2 regions of the Streptomyces sp. NPDC005181 genome follow, and region 1 is predicted to be linked to the other one. Evidence: riboswitches for the same ligand, from Rfam matches in the RefSeq annotation. Region 1 holds a riboswitch; the other holds the start of a gene.

What was found. A riboswitch is a leader RNA that binds a small molecule or an ion and turns the genes downstream of it on or off. The one in region 1 is predicted to bind cobalamin.
Region 2: it holds a riboswitch for cobalamin, as region 1 does, so the genes downstream of both, ABZV38_RS25970 (hypothetical protein) here and ABZV38_RS15785 (prenyltransferase/squalene oxidase repeat-containing protein) in region 1, are expected to answer to the same signal.

What each region holds. Positions count from the first base shown of each region.
Region 1 covers NZ_JBEXID010000020.1:30,193-38,053, reverse strand. Annotated here, with positions in the region: gene ABZV38_RS15795 (glycoside hydrolase family 13 protein) at 1-779, shown strand, start outside; gene ABZV38_RS15790 (phosphomannomutase/phosphoglucomutase) at 772-2,133, shown strand; cobalamin riboswitch at 2,226-2,360, shown strand; gene ABZV38_RS15785 (prenyltransferase/squalene oxidase repeat-containing protein) at 2,470-3,735, shown strand; gene ABZV38_RS15780 (SCO2322 family protein) at 3,777-4,424, shown strand; gene ABZV38_RS15775 (energy-coupling factor transporter transmembrane protein EcfT) at 4,421-5,572, shown strand; gene ABZV38_RS15770 (ATP-binding cassette domain-containing protein) at 5,569-7,275, shown strand; gene ABZV38_RS15765 (ECF transporter S component) at 7,272-7,861, shown strand, end outside.
Region 2 covers NZ_JBEXID010000047.1:23,050-30,910, reverse strand. Annotated here, with positions in the region: gene ABZV38_RS25985 (iron ABC transporter substrate-binding protein) at 1-646, shown strand, start outside; gene ABZV38_RS25980 (iron ABC transporter permease) at 653-2,248, shown strand; gene ABZV38_RS25975 (ABC transporter ATP-binding protein) at 2,245-3,294, shown strand; cobalamin riboswitch at 3,458-3,618, shown strand; gene ABZV38_RS25970 (hypothetical protein) at 4,056-4,517, shown strand; gene ABZV38_RS25965 (hypothetical protein) at 4,510-4,797, shown strand; gene ABZV38_RS25960 (2Fe-2S iron-sulfur cluster-binding protein) at 4,969-6,609, shown strand; gene ABZV38_RS25955 (hypothetical protein) at 6,915-7,382, opposite strand.

The DNA of each region.
Region 1 (7,861 bases):
TCGCCCGGTACATACGTCCGGACGAAATGCAGCAGGCCTTCAACTTCGCCTTCCTGGAAGCGCCTTGGGAGGCACAGGCGCTGCGCGGCGTCATCGACGAGTCCCTCGCGGCCACCGCTTCCGTGGACGCACCCGTCACCTGGGTTCTCTCCAGCCATGACGCGGTACGCCCCGTCACCCGCTACGGATCCGAGCTGCGGGCCCGCTCCGCAGCCCTGCTGATGCTGGCCCTCCCCGGAGCCGCCTACCTCTATCAGGGCGAGGAACTCGGCCTGCCCCAGGCCGCTGTCCCCGACGACCGCATACGCGACCCGCTCTGGGAACGCTCCGGTCACACCGACCGGGGACGCGACGGCGCCCGCGCCCCGATTCCCTGGTCCGGCAGCCGGCCACCCTACGGCTTCACCACTGCCGCCCCGGACGACTGCTGGCTTCCCCAGCCGGAGGGCTGGGCCCTCCACACGGTGGAGGCCCAGCTGGCCGACCCGCACTCCACCCTCGCGCTCTACCGCGCCGCGCTGCTTCTGCGGCGCGAGCACCCGGCCGAGGCCCACGCAACCCTGCGCTGGTACACCGCTCCCGGCGACCGCTGCCTCGCTTTCCGGCGGGGCGAGTTGGGGTGCGTAGTGAATCTCGGACCCGATCCGCTGCCACTCGACACCCTCGGTCTGCCCGGCCGCCCCGTACTGAGCAGCGCCCCCCTGCACGGGCGCACTCTCCCGCCGGACGCTGCCGTCTGGCTCACCACCAAGGAAGAAAGCGGTCACTCCCATGGCTGATCTGTCACAGCTCGTCAAGGCATACGACGTACGAGGGGTGGTTCCCGACCAGTGGGACGAGTCGCTGGCGGAGCTGTTCGGGGCGGCCTTCGTACAGGTCGTGGGCGCAGAAGCGATCGTGATCGGGCATGACATGCGGCCCTCGTCGCCCGGGCTCGCGGCCGCCTTCGCGCGGGGCGCGTCGAACCGTGGCGCGGCGGTCACACTGATCGGGCTGTGCTCGACGGATCAGCTGTACTACGCGTCGGGGGCGCTGGATCTGCCGGGAGCGATGTTCACGGCCTCGCACAACCCGGCCCGGTACAACGGCATCAAGATGTGCCGTGCGGGCGCGACGCCGGTGGGCCAGGACACCGGCCTGTCCCGGATCCGTGAGCTGGTGGAGGCATGGCAGGAGTCGGGCGCACCGGAGCCGGTCGCGGTGCCGGGCGCGGTCGGTGAACGGGAGACCCTGCAGGACTACGCCGCCTACCTGCTCTCTCTGGTGGACGTGACGTCGATCCGGCCGCTGAAGGTGGTGGTGGATGCGGGCAACGGAATGGGCGGGCACACCGTGCCCACGGTCTTCGCGGGCCTCCCGCTGGATCTGGTCCCGATGTACTTCGAGCTGGACGGGACTTTCCCCCACCACGAGGCGAACCCGCTGAATCCGGCCAACATCGTCGACCTGCAGCAGCGGGTGCGTGACGAGGGCGCCGACCTCGGTATCGCGTTCGACGGAGACGCGGACCGCTGTTTCGTCGTCGACGAGCACGGCGATCCGGTCTCCCCGTCGGCGATCACCGCGCTGGTGGCTGTCCGGGAGCTGGCCCGCCACGGCGGCTCGGGTGTGGTCATCCACAATCTGATCACCTCGTGGTCGGTGCCGGAGGTGGTCCGTGAGCACGGCGGCACCCCGGTGCGTACGCGCGTCGGGCACTCCTTCATCAAGGCGGAGATGGCCCGGACCGGGGCGATCTTCGGGGGCGAGCATTCGGCGCACTACTACTTCCAGGACTTCTGGAACGCCGACACCGGCATGCTTGCCGCCCTGCATGTGCTGGCGGCGCTCGGTGGGCAGGACGGTCCGCTGTCCGCACTGGTCGCGGGGTACGACCGCTATGCCGCTTCCGGCGAGATCAACTCCACGGTTACCGACCGGGCCGGCCGCCTCGCCGCGCTCACCGCTGCCTACACCGGCCGTGAGGGAATCACCCTCGACGGACTCGACGGCCTGACCGTCACGGCAGCGGACTGGTGGTTCAACGTCCGCCCCTCCAACACCGAGCCGCTTCTCCGCCTGAACGTCGAAGCCCGGGACGAGGCCACCATGGCCAGGGTGCGTGATGAGGCTCTGGCGGTCATCAGGGACTGATCTCCTCTCCCACCGCTCCGCCCCTCCCGGCCCGCACGGGTGACGTACATCGCTGGCCCGGGCGCCCCCTCCACCCGGAAGGGGCGGGCTACGTCCCGGTAGAGTGGGCGAGTCGTCATCATGCCCGTTCAGGGGGAAGCCGGTGCAAATCCGGCACTGACCACGCAACCGTGAGCCGCTGACACAGCGGTGAGTCGGAATGCCCTGTCCGCGGTCGTGACCGGCTCGCGTCACCGGATCCCCCGGTGACCGGCACCGTCGAGGCATACGGGGCCGGAGCCTGGTGCCTGAGTGTGCCTGTGCCCGGTTCCCACCGCAGGAGAGGCCCAGCCCACCATGACCGTTCGCCGCACCGCAGCAACGCTCGCCGCCACCGCCACCGTGCTCTGTGCGGCCGCTGCCCCGGCCGCGGTGGCGGCGCCGTCTCCGTCGCCCACCCCGTCCGTCACGCTGCCGTCCGGGCTGTACGGCACCAAGGACCCGACGTACGACGGGGTCTGGAGGCAGTCGCTGGCCTTCATCGCCCAGCGGCTCGAAGGGGTCACGCCCGCGGCCGCGTCGGTGGAGTGGCTGACCGCCCAGCAGTGCGACAGCGGCGCCTACGCCTCGTACCGCGCAGATGTCAGCAAGCCGTGCGACGCGAAGACCATGACGGACACCAATGCCACCGCCGCCGCGGTCCAGGCGCTGGCCGAGGTCGGCGGGCACGGCGACATCGTCGACAACGGGGTCGACTGGCTGAAGTCCGTTCAGAACGAGGACGGCGGCTGGGGTTACAACCCGGGCTCGCCCAGCGACGCCAACTCCACCTCGATCGTGATCGGCGCACTGGCCAAGCAGGGCCAGCGGCTCGGCGATGTGACGACCAAGGGCGGCCACACACCGTACGACGCACTGCTCGAGCTGGCGATCCCGTGCGGCGGCAAGGACGGCGGCGCGTTCGCGTACCAGCCCGACAAGGCCGGGAAGCTCGTCGCCAACGCCGATGCCACCGCGGCAGGCGTGCTCGGTTCGATGGGCAAGGGGCTGGCCGCCTGGAACAACTCCACGTCCGAGGACAAGGCACCCACTTGCCACAAGGGCGCCGTCGTCAAGCCCGAGCAGGCCGCCCAGAACGGTGCCCACTATCTCGCGGGCGCCCTCGCGAAGACCGGCCACCTGAACCAGCCGCCGATGCCGGGCGCCACCGACACCACCGAGCAGCCCGACTTCGGCAACACCGCGGACGCGGTCGTCGCCCTGGCCGCCGCCGGCCACCAGGACAAGGCGGCCGACGCGCTCGGCTGGCTGAAGAAGAACGCCGTTCCCTGGGCGGTGGAGAACGGCCCCGCCGCCTACGCCCAGTTGGTCGTGGCCGCGCACACGACCGGCGCCGACGCCCGCGACTTCGGCGGTGTCGACCTGGTCGAGCGGCTGAACGCGACGGGACCCGCGCCGGCCTCCATCCACACGCCCTCGCCGGCCACGAGCGACTACGCGGCCCAGGACGGCACCAGCGACGACGCCGGTCTCGGGGTCTGGTGGCTCGTCGGTATCGGTCTCGCCGCCGGTGCCGGCGTCGGCTTCCTCATCAGCAGCCGCCGGAAGACCCCGCAGCTGTGAACCGAGCGGGGAATCGATTCGGGGGACGGACAGCGGGCGCCCTGCTGCTCGTTCTCGGCACCGTCCTGACCGTGCTCGGCGCGGGCACCGCCCACGCGGCCGGCTACCGCTACTGGTCGTTCTGGGAGGGCAAGGGGACGGCCTGGGCGTACGCCACCCAGGGCCCGTCGCTGGTCCGGCCCGACGACGGTGCGGTGCAGGGTTTCCGGTTCTCGGTGAGCGAGGACTCCCAGGACTCGGCGAAACCGCGCCGCGCCCCCGGCTTCGCGGCGATCTGCGCGGACACCCCCGCCAAGGACGGCACCAAGCGGGTCGCGCTCGTCATCGACGCCGGCACGGCGTCGGACGCCCCGGACGGGGAGACGCCGCCCGCACCGCGCACCGCATGCGCACAGGTCGCCACCGACGCGAGCACCGCGGAGGCGCTCGCCTCGGTGGCCAAGCCGCTGCGCTACGACAGCAACGCTCTGCTCTGCGCGATCTCCGGCTATCCGGCGTCCGGCTGCGGTGAACAGATCTCCGGCAGCGGGCACGCCGACGATGCGTCGCAGGCGCCCGCGAGCCCGTCCGCCTCGGCTCACCCGGGGAGCGGCAGCGGCGGTCCGTCCGCCGGAGTGCTCGCCGGTGTCGCCGCCGTCCTTCTGCTCGGCATCGCCGCAGTCGTGCAGGCCCGCCGCCGCCGCGGATGACCGCCTCTCCCCGCACGGCCCGGCCGGGCCGTGCCCTGCGCGCCCCCGAGGCGACCCGCAGCAACGCCCTGCCCGCCGGGGCCTGGTGGCTGTGGGCGCTCGGGCTGGCCACAGCCGCCTCCCGGACCAGCAATCCGCTGCTGCTCGGGCTGCTGGTGGGGGTGGCCGGTTACGTCGTGGCGGCGCGCCGGACGGATGCGCCGTGGGCCCGTTCGTACGGGGCGTTCATCAGGATCGGACTGTTCGTCGTCGGCGTGCGGCTGCTGTTCTCCGTCTTCCTCGGCTCACCGATCCCCGGTACGCACACGGTGTTCACCCTTCCCGAAGTCCCGCTGCCCGACTGGGCGCAGGGCGTCAGGATCGGCGGCCGGGTCACCGCCGAACAGTTGCTGTTCGCGCTGTACGACGGGGCGAAGCTGGCCACCCTGCTGATCTGCATCGGCGCGGCGAACTCGCTCGCCAACCCGGCCCGGCTGCTGAAGTCGCTGCCGGGTGCGCTGTACGAGGCGGGGGTCGCGGTCGTCGTCGCGATGACGTTCGCGCCGAACATGGTCGCCGATGTGGTGCGGCTGCGCACCGCACGGCGGCTGCGGGGCCGCCCGACCGGTGGCATCAAGGCCGTCCTGCAGATCGGACTGCCGGTGCTGGAGGGTGCGCTGGAGCGGTCGGTGGCGGTGGCGGCGTCGATGGACGCGCGCGGATACGGGCGTACGGCCCAGGTCCCGCCGGCCGTCCGGCACACCACGAACGTCCTCACGCTCGGCGGACTGCTGGGGGTCTGCGCCGGCACGTACGGTCTGCTGGCCTCGCAGGGCGCGGTGTACGGGCTGCCGCTGCTGCTCGTCGGTCTCGCCGCCGCGTTGGCCGGGCTGCGGCTCGGCGGTGCCCGTTCGGTCCGCACCCGCTACCGGCCCGACCGGTGGGGGGCGAGGGCCTGGCTGGTGGCGGGGTCCGGTGCGGTGGTCGCGGCCGCGATGATCTGGGCGGGCAGTGCCGATACGCAGGCGCTGCACCCCGGAGTCGTACCGCTGGTGGCTCCGGTGTTCCCGCTGTGGCCCGCGGCGGCGGTGCTGATCGGGCTGCTGCCCGCGGTGGTGGCGCCCACGCCGCCCGTAGTGGCCGTCACGAATTCCGAGGAGAGCCAGTGATCCGGTTCGAGCAGGTCTCGGTGCAGTACGAGGGGGCGGCGCGCCCGACCCTGTCCGGAGTAGATCTGACCGTTCCTGAAGGCGAGTTGGTACTGCTCGTCGGCCCGTCGGGGGTCGGCAAGTCGACGCTGCTGGGCGCCGTCTCCGGTCTCGTACCGCACTTCACGGGCGGCACGCTGCGCGGCAGGGTGCTGGTCGACGGCCGCGACACCCGTACCCACAAACCGCGCGAACTCGCCGATCTGGTGGGCACGGTGGGGCAGGACCCGCTCTCCCACTTCGTCACCGACACCGTCGAGGACGAGCTGGCGTACGGCATGGAGTCGCTGGGACTTGCCCCCGACGTGATGCGGCGGCGGGTCGAGGAGACCCTCGACCTGCTGGGCCTCGCCGGGCTGCGCGACCGGCCGATCGCCACGCTCTCCGGCGGCCAGCAGCAACGGGTCGCGATCGGCTCGGTGCTGACCCCGCACCCCAAGGTCCTGGTCCTCGACGAACCGACGTCCGCACTGGACCCGGCGGCGGCCGAGGAGGTCCTCGCGGTGCTCCAGCGGCTGGTGCACGATCTGGGCACGACGGTCCTGATGGCGGAGCACCGTCTGGAACGCGTCGTCCAGTACGCGGACCGGGTCGTCCTGCTGCCGTCGCCGGGCGCCCCGCCCGTGATGGGCGCGCCCGCCGGCATCATGGCGGTCTCCCCGGTCCACCCGCCGGTGGTCGCCCTGGGCCGGCTGGCGGGCTGGGAGCCGCTGCCGCTGTCGGTACGCGATGCGCGGCGCCGGGCGGCGGATCTGCGGGAGCGGCTGGCCTCGGCCGAGCCGCCGTCCGCTCCGTCGGCGCCACCCGCCCCGGCGCCGCTGCCCGCAGCCGCTCCTGTACGCCGTGGTCTGTTCGGGCGCCGGCGCGCGTCCCCTCCGCCATCCGCTCCGGAAGCTGTGGTGGAAGCGACCACCCGGGTCGAGGGCCTGGGGGTGCGGCGCGGACGTGTCGAGGCATTGCGCCGGGTGACGTTCTCCGTCGCACCGGGCGAGACCGTCGCCCTGATGGGCCGCAACGGCGCGGGCAAGTCCACGCTGCTCGCCGCCCTCGTCGGCATGGTCGAGCCCACGACCGGCACCGTCCTCGTCGGCGGCCGGGTCCCGCACCGTACACATCCGCGCGACATGGTGCGCCGGGTCGGGCTCGTACCGCAGGAACCGCGCGATCTGCTGTACGCGGACACGGTCGCCGCCGAGTGCGCGGCGGCCGACACCGACGCGGGCGCGGCAGCGGGCAGCTGCCGGACCCTGGTCTGCGAGCTGCTGCCCGATGTGCCGGACGGCGCCCACCCCCGCGATCTCTCCGAGGGGCAGCGGCTCGCCCTGGCGCTGGCCGTCGTGCTGACCGCGCGGCCCCCGCTCCTGCTGCTGGACGAGCCGACCCGCGGGCTGGACTACGCGGCGAAGGCCCGCCTGATAGGTGTGCTGCGCGGCCTGGCGGCCGGCGGCCATACGATCGTCCTGGCCACGCACGACGTGGAGCTCGCCGCCGAGCTGGCCCACCGGGTGGTGATCCTCGCGGACGGGGAGATCGTCGCGGACGGGCCGACCCGGCAGGTGGTGGTCTCGTCGCCGGCGTTCGCACCGCAGACCGCGAAGATCCTCGCCCCGCAGGAGTGGCTGACCGTGACGCAGGTGCGCGGGGCACTGGAGGCCGGCGCATGAGCGACCGCCGAAACCGTCCCGTACGATTGGGCCCCCGTGCGATCGCCGCACTCCTCCTCATCGGCGCGATCGGTGTCGTCGCCATCGGCTGGCCGCTGCTCGCGGACGCGGACTCCGGTCTCGCCCACTCCCAGGACGCGCCGTGGCTGTTCGCCGTGCTGCTTCCGCTCCTGGTCGGTGTGGTCGTCGCCACCATCGCGGACTCCGGCCTGGACGCGAAGGCCGTGGCGATGCTGGGTGTGCTCGCCGCAGTCGGGGCCGCGCTGCGCCCGCTCGGCGCCGGTACGGCGGGCCTGGAGCCGATGTTCTTCCTGATGGTGCTGAGCGGCCGGGTGCTCGGCCCCGGCTTCGGCTTCGTGCTCGGCTCGGTGACGATGTTCGCGTCCGCCCTGCTCACCGGCGGGGTGGGCCCGTGGATGCCGTTCCAGATGCTGTCGATGGGCTGGTTCACGATGGGCGCCGGCCTGCTGCCGGGCCCGGACCGGCTGCGCGGGCGGACCGAGCTGCTGATGCTCGCGGCGTACGGCGGAGTGGCGGCGTTCGCCTACGGCACGGTGATGAACCTGTACGGCTGGACGATCGTGCC
Region 2 (7,861 bases), on a different contig from region 1:
GGTGGGCACCTCCGGGCGCGTGCGCGTCCTCGCGTACAACCCCGGTCAGGTCTCCAAGGTTCCCGACAGCGTGCACGACCTGGTCAAGCCGGAATGGAAGGGCAAGATCGGCTACGTCCCGACCAACGCCTCCTTCCAGGCCTTCGTCACCGGCATGCGCGTCCTGGAGGGCGACGACGCCACCCGTGCCTGGCTCAAGGGCCTCAAGGCCAATGAGCCGAAGGTCTACGACAACAACCTGAAGGTGCTCGACGGCGTAGGGAAGGGCGAGGTCTCGCTCGGCCTCGTCAATCACTACTACTGGTACGAGCAGGTCGCCGAAAAGGGCGAGTCCAAGGTCAAGGCGAAGATCCACTTCCTCCCCGGCGGCGACCCGGGCGGCCTCGTCAACACCGCCGGAGTCGGCATCGTCAAGGGCAGCGACCAGACACCGGCCGCCCAGAAGGCCGTCGACTTCCTGCTCTCCGAAAAGGCACAGAAGTACTTCGCCGAGGACACGAAGGAATACCCGCTCGCGGCAGGTGTAACCAGCACGGTCAAGGGCCTTCCGCCGCTGGCTTCCCTGGACTCCCCGAAGATCGACCTCGGCAAGCTGGAATCGCTTCAGGAAACCCTGAAGATGCTCCAGGAAGCCGGGATGGTCTGACCCCTCATGCCCTCCACGGATCCCGTCACGCCGACGGATCCCGCCACTGCCAACCCCCCGGACGGCGCCGCCACGCCGACCGGGCGGTCGCGTGCCGGGCGCCGGCCGCCTGCCGTCCTGCTCGTCCCCGCCACCGTCGCCGCGGTGTTCGCCCTGCTGCCGCTCGGCTACCTCGCCGTCCGCTCCCTGGAGCGCGGCCCTGCCTTCGCCTGGGACGTCATCGCCGACGACCGTACCGCCCAACTGCTCGGCCGCAGCCTCGGACTGGCCGCCGTGGTCGTCTCTGCCTGCCTGGTTCTGGGCGTCTCGCTGGCCTGGCTTACCGTACGCACCGACCTGCCCGGCGCCCGCGCCTGGTCGGTGCTGGTGACCCTGCCACTGGCCGTGCCCAGTTACGTCGCCGCGTTCGCCTGGCTGTCCGCCTTCCCGGAGATGGCCGGCTTCACGGGCGCGGCTCTCGCACTGACGCTGGTGAGCTTCCCGTACGTCTACCTGCCCGTCACCGCCGCGCTGCGCGGCACCGACCCCGCGCAAGAGGAGGTCGCCCGATCGCTCGGCCACGGACCGCTGAAGACCTTCCTGCGGGTGACGCTGCCGCAGTTGCGGCCCGCGGCCGCCGGTGGCGCCGTACTCGTCGCGCTGTACGTGTTCTCCGACTTCGGCGCCGTCTCCCTGATGCGGTACGACACCTTCACCCGCGGCATCTACACCTCCTACCGCGCCAGCTTCGACCGCACCCCGGCCGCCGCGCTCAGCGTCGTCCTCGTGGTGATGACGATCCTGCTGGTCGCCGCCGAGGCACGGACCCGGGGCCGGGCAGGCCACGCGAGGACGGGCGGCGGCACCGCGCGCCCCGCCGTCCCCGCGCTGTTGGGCCGTTGGCAGGTGCCCGCCCTGGCCTGGTGCGCGGCGGTCACCGGCGTCGCCGTCCTCACCCCACTGGCGACGCTCGGGTACTGGCTCGCCGTCGGCAACTCCGCGACCTGGGACCCCGACACCCTTCTCGACACCGCCGCCACGACCCTCGGCGTTGCCGCAGCGGGCGCCGCGCTCACCACGCTCCTCGCGCTGCCGGTCGGGGTGATCGCCGCCCGCCACCGCGGCCGCACAGCCACATTGCTGGAGCAGTCCGCCTATGCGGGCCACGCCCTTCCGGGCATCACCGTCGCGCTGTCCCTCGTCTTCTTCGCGGTGCGCTACGCCGAACCGATCTACCAGGAACTCCCGCTGCTGGTCTGTGCGTACGCCGTGCTCTTCCTGCCCGTAGCCGTGGCCGGCACCCGCGCGGCCGTCCTCCAGTCCCCGCCCGTCCTGGAGGACGTCGCCCGCTCCCTCGGCCGCTCCCCGCTGCGCGTGCTGCACGAGGTGACCGTGCCGCTGGCCGCCCCCGGCGTCGCTGCCGGAGCTGCGCTCACCTTCGTCGTGTGCATGAAGGAACTGCCCGCGACCCTCCTGCTGCGCCCCACCGGCATGGACACCCTGGCCACCCGTCTCTGGACGGAAACCGGCACCGGATCCTTCGCCGCCGCCGCGCCCTACGCCGCGGCGCTGATCCTGCTGGCCGCCATCCCGTCCTACCTCCTCGGAAGGCACCGCACATGACCGACCTGCAGATCGCCGGACTGGCCAAGGCGTACGGCCCCGGCGCGGCGCCGGTCCTCGACGGCCTCGACCTCACCGTCCCCGGCGGTGCACTGACCGCTGTCCTCGGTCCCTCGGGCTGCGGCAAGACCACGCTGCTGCGCATCATCGCGGGCTTCCTGCGCGCCGACGAGGGTACCGTCACCCTCGACGGACGCGCACTCAGCGGCCCCGGAGTCCACCTTCCGCCCGAACGCCGCCGCATCGGCATCGTGCCCCAGGAAGGCGCGCTCTTCCCGCACCTGAGCGTGGCCCGCAACGTCGCCTTCGGCCTGACCGGCCTCGACCGGGCCGCCCGCCGACGGCGCACGGAGGAGATGCTCGAACTCGTCGGTCTGGCCGGCTACGGCGACCGCATGCCGCACGAGCTATCCGGAGGCCAGCAGCAGCGCATCGCCCTGGCGCGGGCCCTGGCACCGGAACCCGCCCTTGTCCTCCTCGACGAGCCGTTCAACGCCCTCGACGCCGCCCTGCGCACCGGCGTACGGGCCGACGTACGCGCAGCCCTGCGCGCCACCGGAGCCACCGCCCTGCTCGTCACCCACGACCAGCAGGAGGCCCTCTCCACAGCCGACTTCGTCGCCGTCGTACGGGACGGCCGCGTGGCCCAATGCGACACACCGCACGAGGTATACAGCCGTCCCGCCAACCCCTGGGTCGCCGCCTTCGTCGGTGACGCGGTACTCGTCACCGGCACTGCGGACCAAGACATGGCGGCCACCGTGCTGGGCCGCATCCGACTGACGGAGCCGCCCGGCAGGGTCCGCGAGGGCGTGGTGCTGCTCCGGCCCGAGCAGCTCCGACTGACTGCCCCGGATGCGGCCGAAGCCAGTGGCATGGTGACCGACGTTCGCTTCTACGGTCACGACGCCATGGTCACCGTTGCTGTGGACGGCATCGACGAGCCCATCGACGTCCGGGTCCCCAGCCCGGCCGCCACCCGGCCCGGGGAGCGCACAGGCATCGAGGTGATGGGGGAGGCGACTCTGCACTCCGCCGCCGTGTGATTCCGGACGTGCTCCCCGGGGCGGGACGCGGGCCAGGGATCATGTGGCTGCGGCACGATCTGGCGTGTGTTCCAGCGCACGGTGCCTGACGGAGATTCAGCGCAGCTGCGCGGGGCGCACGCCCGTCGTTAGTGTGACGAATGGCGCCCCCATGCGCCCTTGGCTGAAAGTAGCGCTGGGCGGTACGTTTTCGACGTTGAAACGACAGCGCGCGGAAGTCCGGTGAGATACCGGCACGGTCGCGCCACTGTGAACCGGCGTCGCCTCCCCAGGGATGGTGTCCATCGGTGAGTCAGACCCCGCGTTGTCGTGCATGCTCCATCGAACGGGACGCGTGTTCCCCAAGGAGGTTTGCTGTGGCGCTGCCCACCGCAGCCGGATTCGCCGCCTGGTCCGCAGGGACCCTGCCGCCCGCGACGTCGGCCTTTTCCCGCGCCACGCTTCTCAGCGGGCTGATGCTCGGCTAGCCGCAACCGCCGACGGGCGAGCAGAAGGTCGACTGCTCCCCGTTCCCGCACCCGTACGTGCACGGGTGAGCACACCTTCGCCCCATCCAACCGCTCTCTTGCGCGGTCCCGGCCAACTCACGTTCGACAGAAGGTCTCTGTCAGTCGCGCCTCACCGCGTCCGGTTCCCGGTGCGCCGATGTGTCTGGCGGGCCGAGACCTCGCCCTCGCGTGTGTGGGAGAGGGCGGATCGGAACCATCCCCGCGAGCCAAGGCTGACGTTTTCGGCTGCTCGGAACACTCTGGAGGAAATTCGTGGAACATCGTCGTGCTCTCGCTCTGGCGGGCGCCGTAGTGGCCGTCGGCGCTTCGGGCATCGTCGTCGTGGCCACTCTTACGGGTCAGCCGGCGCCGAACACGGCTGGCCTCAAGCCGCCGGGCGCCGCTTCCACGCCACCTGTAACACCCAGTCCAGTGCCGACGGTTGAGGTCACTCGATACGTGGACATCCCGACTGAACCGCCCTCGCCCGAGTGGCGAGCCTCGGACGCGGAGGGTATCGGGACCAACGGGTCGACGGTGTTGAGTCGGGCCGTCGGCTCGCCGAAGCCGGCGGCGACCCGCCCCGCCGACCCGGTGAGACCCGTCGAAGTGGAGTACAAGGAAGAAAGCAAGAAAGACAAGAAGGACATGAAGGACAAGAAGGGCGAGCATGGTCAAGGCGTCCGCGACTCCGGCGACAACGAGAAGCACGGCGAGGACGAGGACGATGACTGATCGCGTCGGCAGGCGTCGGCGTCCGGCTGCCGTGGCCCGGACGCTGATCGGAGGCGCAAGTCTGGCGGTCACACTGCTGTTGGTGGCTGAGTTCGCCTCTACCCAGCACGCCAAGGACGCCGTCCGTCATCAGGAGCAAGGTGATCGGCGTGAGGCACAGGAGCCATCGGGGGGCGAGGCGCAGCCCGCCCCGTCGGAGCATCCGGTGCGGATCGTCACGATCGTGCGGCGATACGTCGGTCTGGCATACGCAGAGCGCGAGTTGCGGACTTCAAGCTGACGAGCGGACTCGTCGGCCTCACGGAGCGCTCCGACAGTCCTTATGCCCGCAGAAGCGCAGGGGCAGCACGATCCCCAGCCCCGTTCCACGTGCTCGACACGCCTGCACGGCGAGCGGGCCTGTCCCTGCATCCCCCAGCCGACGCGTCGGCACTCTCGAAAGGTACACACGATGGACCCCCGGCTGTGGTGGTACGTGGCTCGCGCCACCGGGTTGACCGCGTGGTGGCTGGTCTCCCTGGCGGCGCTCTGGGGACTACTGCTCTCCACCCGAGTGCTGGGGGGCCGGCCGGCCCCCGCTTGGCTGCTGGACCTGCACCGCTGGTTGGGCGGCCTGTCCCTGACCTTCACGGTCCTGCACCTGGCCGCGCTCGTACTCGACCCCGAGCTGTCCTTCGGCTGGATGCAGTTGCTGGTTCCGTTCGCCCGTGAGGCGAATCCCATTGCCCAGGCGTGCGGTGTGCTCGCCCTGTACTTCCTGGCTGCCGTTCAGACCACCTCGCTGCTCAAGTCCAAACTCCCGGAACGGATATGGCGCTACGTCCACCGCACCGCCTTCGTGGTGTTCGTGTCGGCCACCGCGCACACCTTCACCGCGGGCAGTGATGCGGGCGGACCGCTGGTGCAGTACAGCGGAGCCCTCATCGGCGCGGCCTTCGTCTTCCTCGTCGTGTACCGGTTGGCCGCCGGGCGGCGTGTCCGGCACACCGCAGCCCGTACGCCTGCCCCAACCGAGTCGGCGCAGCACCGCGGATTCCACCGGCTCAAGGTCGCCGACGTCCGGCAGGAGACGGCCGACACCGTGTCCGTGGCCTTCGAGGTCCCCGACGACCTCTCGTCTGAATTCACCTTCCGCCCTGGCCAGCACCTCACGCTGAAGACCGTGCTCGACGGCGCGGAGCTCCGCCGCCCGTACTCCATATGCAGTGGCATCGCCGACGGCGAGTTGCGCGTAGCTGTCAAAGCGCAGTCGGCGGGCCGCATGTCCCGATGGGTGAACACCTCCCTGCGGGCGGGCGACGAGGTGGAAGTCGGCGCCCCCAGCGGACGCTGCGCGATCGACCTCAACCCGTTCCGCTCTCGCCACGTGCTGGGAATCGCGGCCGGAAGCGGCATCACCCCGATCCTCTCCATCGTCAAGAGCACCCTGGTCATGGAGCCGCGCAGCCGGTGCACCCTTGTTTACGGCAACCGGGACGATGCCTCGACGATCTTCCGAGAGGAACTCGCCCACCTGGAGGAGAAGTACGCCGAGCGCCTGAGAGTGGTCCACGTCCTCAGTCGTTCCCAGACCGTCGACCCGCTGTTCCAAGGGCGCCTCACCCGTGAGAAGTTCTGTGAACTGACGGAGGTACTCGGTCTCGCCGGTGAAGCGGACGAAGCATTCATGTGCGGCCCGGAGGCGCTCGTCAGCGGCGTGCGCAGCGCCCTGACCGACGGGGGTCTTGCCGCGGAACGCATTCACAGCGAACGGTTCACCGCAGGCGGTGCACCGCCGAGCTCCCCCTCGTCTGACGTAGACAGGAGCGCGAGCCGGTCCCACGAGGTGACGCTGATCGACCGAGGCGCGAAGAACACCGTGATGGTCAGCGAGGCCGAAACCGTTCTCGATGCCGGTCTGCGTGCCGGTATCGACCTCGCCTACTCGTGCCGCGAAGGCATATGTGGCACCTGCCGTGCCAAATCCTCCGGAGGCCCTGTACGACTCGAGGACTGCGACCTGGAGGCATCAGAGATCGAAGCTGGCTACGTCCTGGCCTGCCGGACACACCCTGTGTGCAGCGGCGTGACGATCGACTTCGACCAGCAGTGATGGCGCTGCGGGCGCTCAACCTGTGCGCGTCACCCGTGTCGCCCCGCTCACGCCACTCGGACTTCCGCACGGTGTGATCCCGGACGCATGCGTGCCGCATCCACCCTCATCTGACCGATTTTGGCCAGAGTCCGCATGGCGAGACGGCTTGACGGACAACCCAAGTCGCGACTGTCATGCTTCCGCTGTGGCCGTGATCACGGAGATCGACGAGCAGGCCCTGGCGGCGGGCGGGATGGGCTCTGACCTGAATGCCTCGGGGCCGGCTGGATCAACGGACTCGCCGACTTCGCGCGCCACCGGCCTCAACGTTCCTGGCGCCACCTGACCATGTAGGCGGGCGCTTCCACGTCGTCCCGGTCCTCTGCGGGGGTCTTCCACTCGGCCACCAGCCGCCGCGCGTCAGCGGGTGCCTTCCGCCGAGGCCCGAGCAACGCCTGCAACTCGTCGTAGCACCTGTCGACCCCACCGTGGAAAATGTCGACAGGCGGGCCCGTCGTCGGGCTGCCCTCGGCCGCGCGCTCGCGCCAGTCGGCGGCTACCGCTGACTGTTCATGCTCCAGGGAGAGCGACGCTTCGTCGACTGGCCACACAAGGTACTCGTCGTCGTAGGGATCGTCGGGATGCCAGTAGTCATGAATCGCCTCGAAGTAGTGCGGTGACCCCTGGACATCGGCAATCCCCTTCCTGGGGCCATCGTACCAGTGGAGCTCCACATGGACCCTCTCGAATCCCGCGCGTACCTGCATGAGCCTCTCGGAGTTCTCTATCATCCGGGCAGGGTATGGAACTCCGGTTCGAGCTGCACGGCAATAACCGCTGGGTCAGATTTAGCCTCAATACCCCGGTATTGGATTTAGCCTCGCCGTTTCAGTTGGGGCTGCTGGGCGGCAGAGCCACCCCCGAACCGTCAGCGGAGACATGGAGCTTGGGACGCGAACCGATACCTTGCACGTAGAAAGTGCCCTCCACCTGGACCGACAGAAACCCTCGACAAGGTTCATCGTCCCAGCTCTGAAGGCACTTTCGCGTTCCCGGCCAGCAACCGGTCTCACGCCAAGTGAAACGGCGAGGCTAACTAATCCGTTGTGAAGGTGGTTCCAGAGGGCTGCAGTTCGGCTTCTGGGCCGTCTGGCGTGACGGACGCCTGTAAGACCCCTGGCTGATAAGGCCTCCCGATAGAGCGGCGCTGTCACGGTGTGGGCGGGTTTCACGGAGCGTGCGGGCGCCGGGCAGACGCCTGGGAATCTCC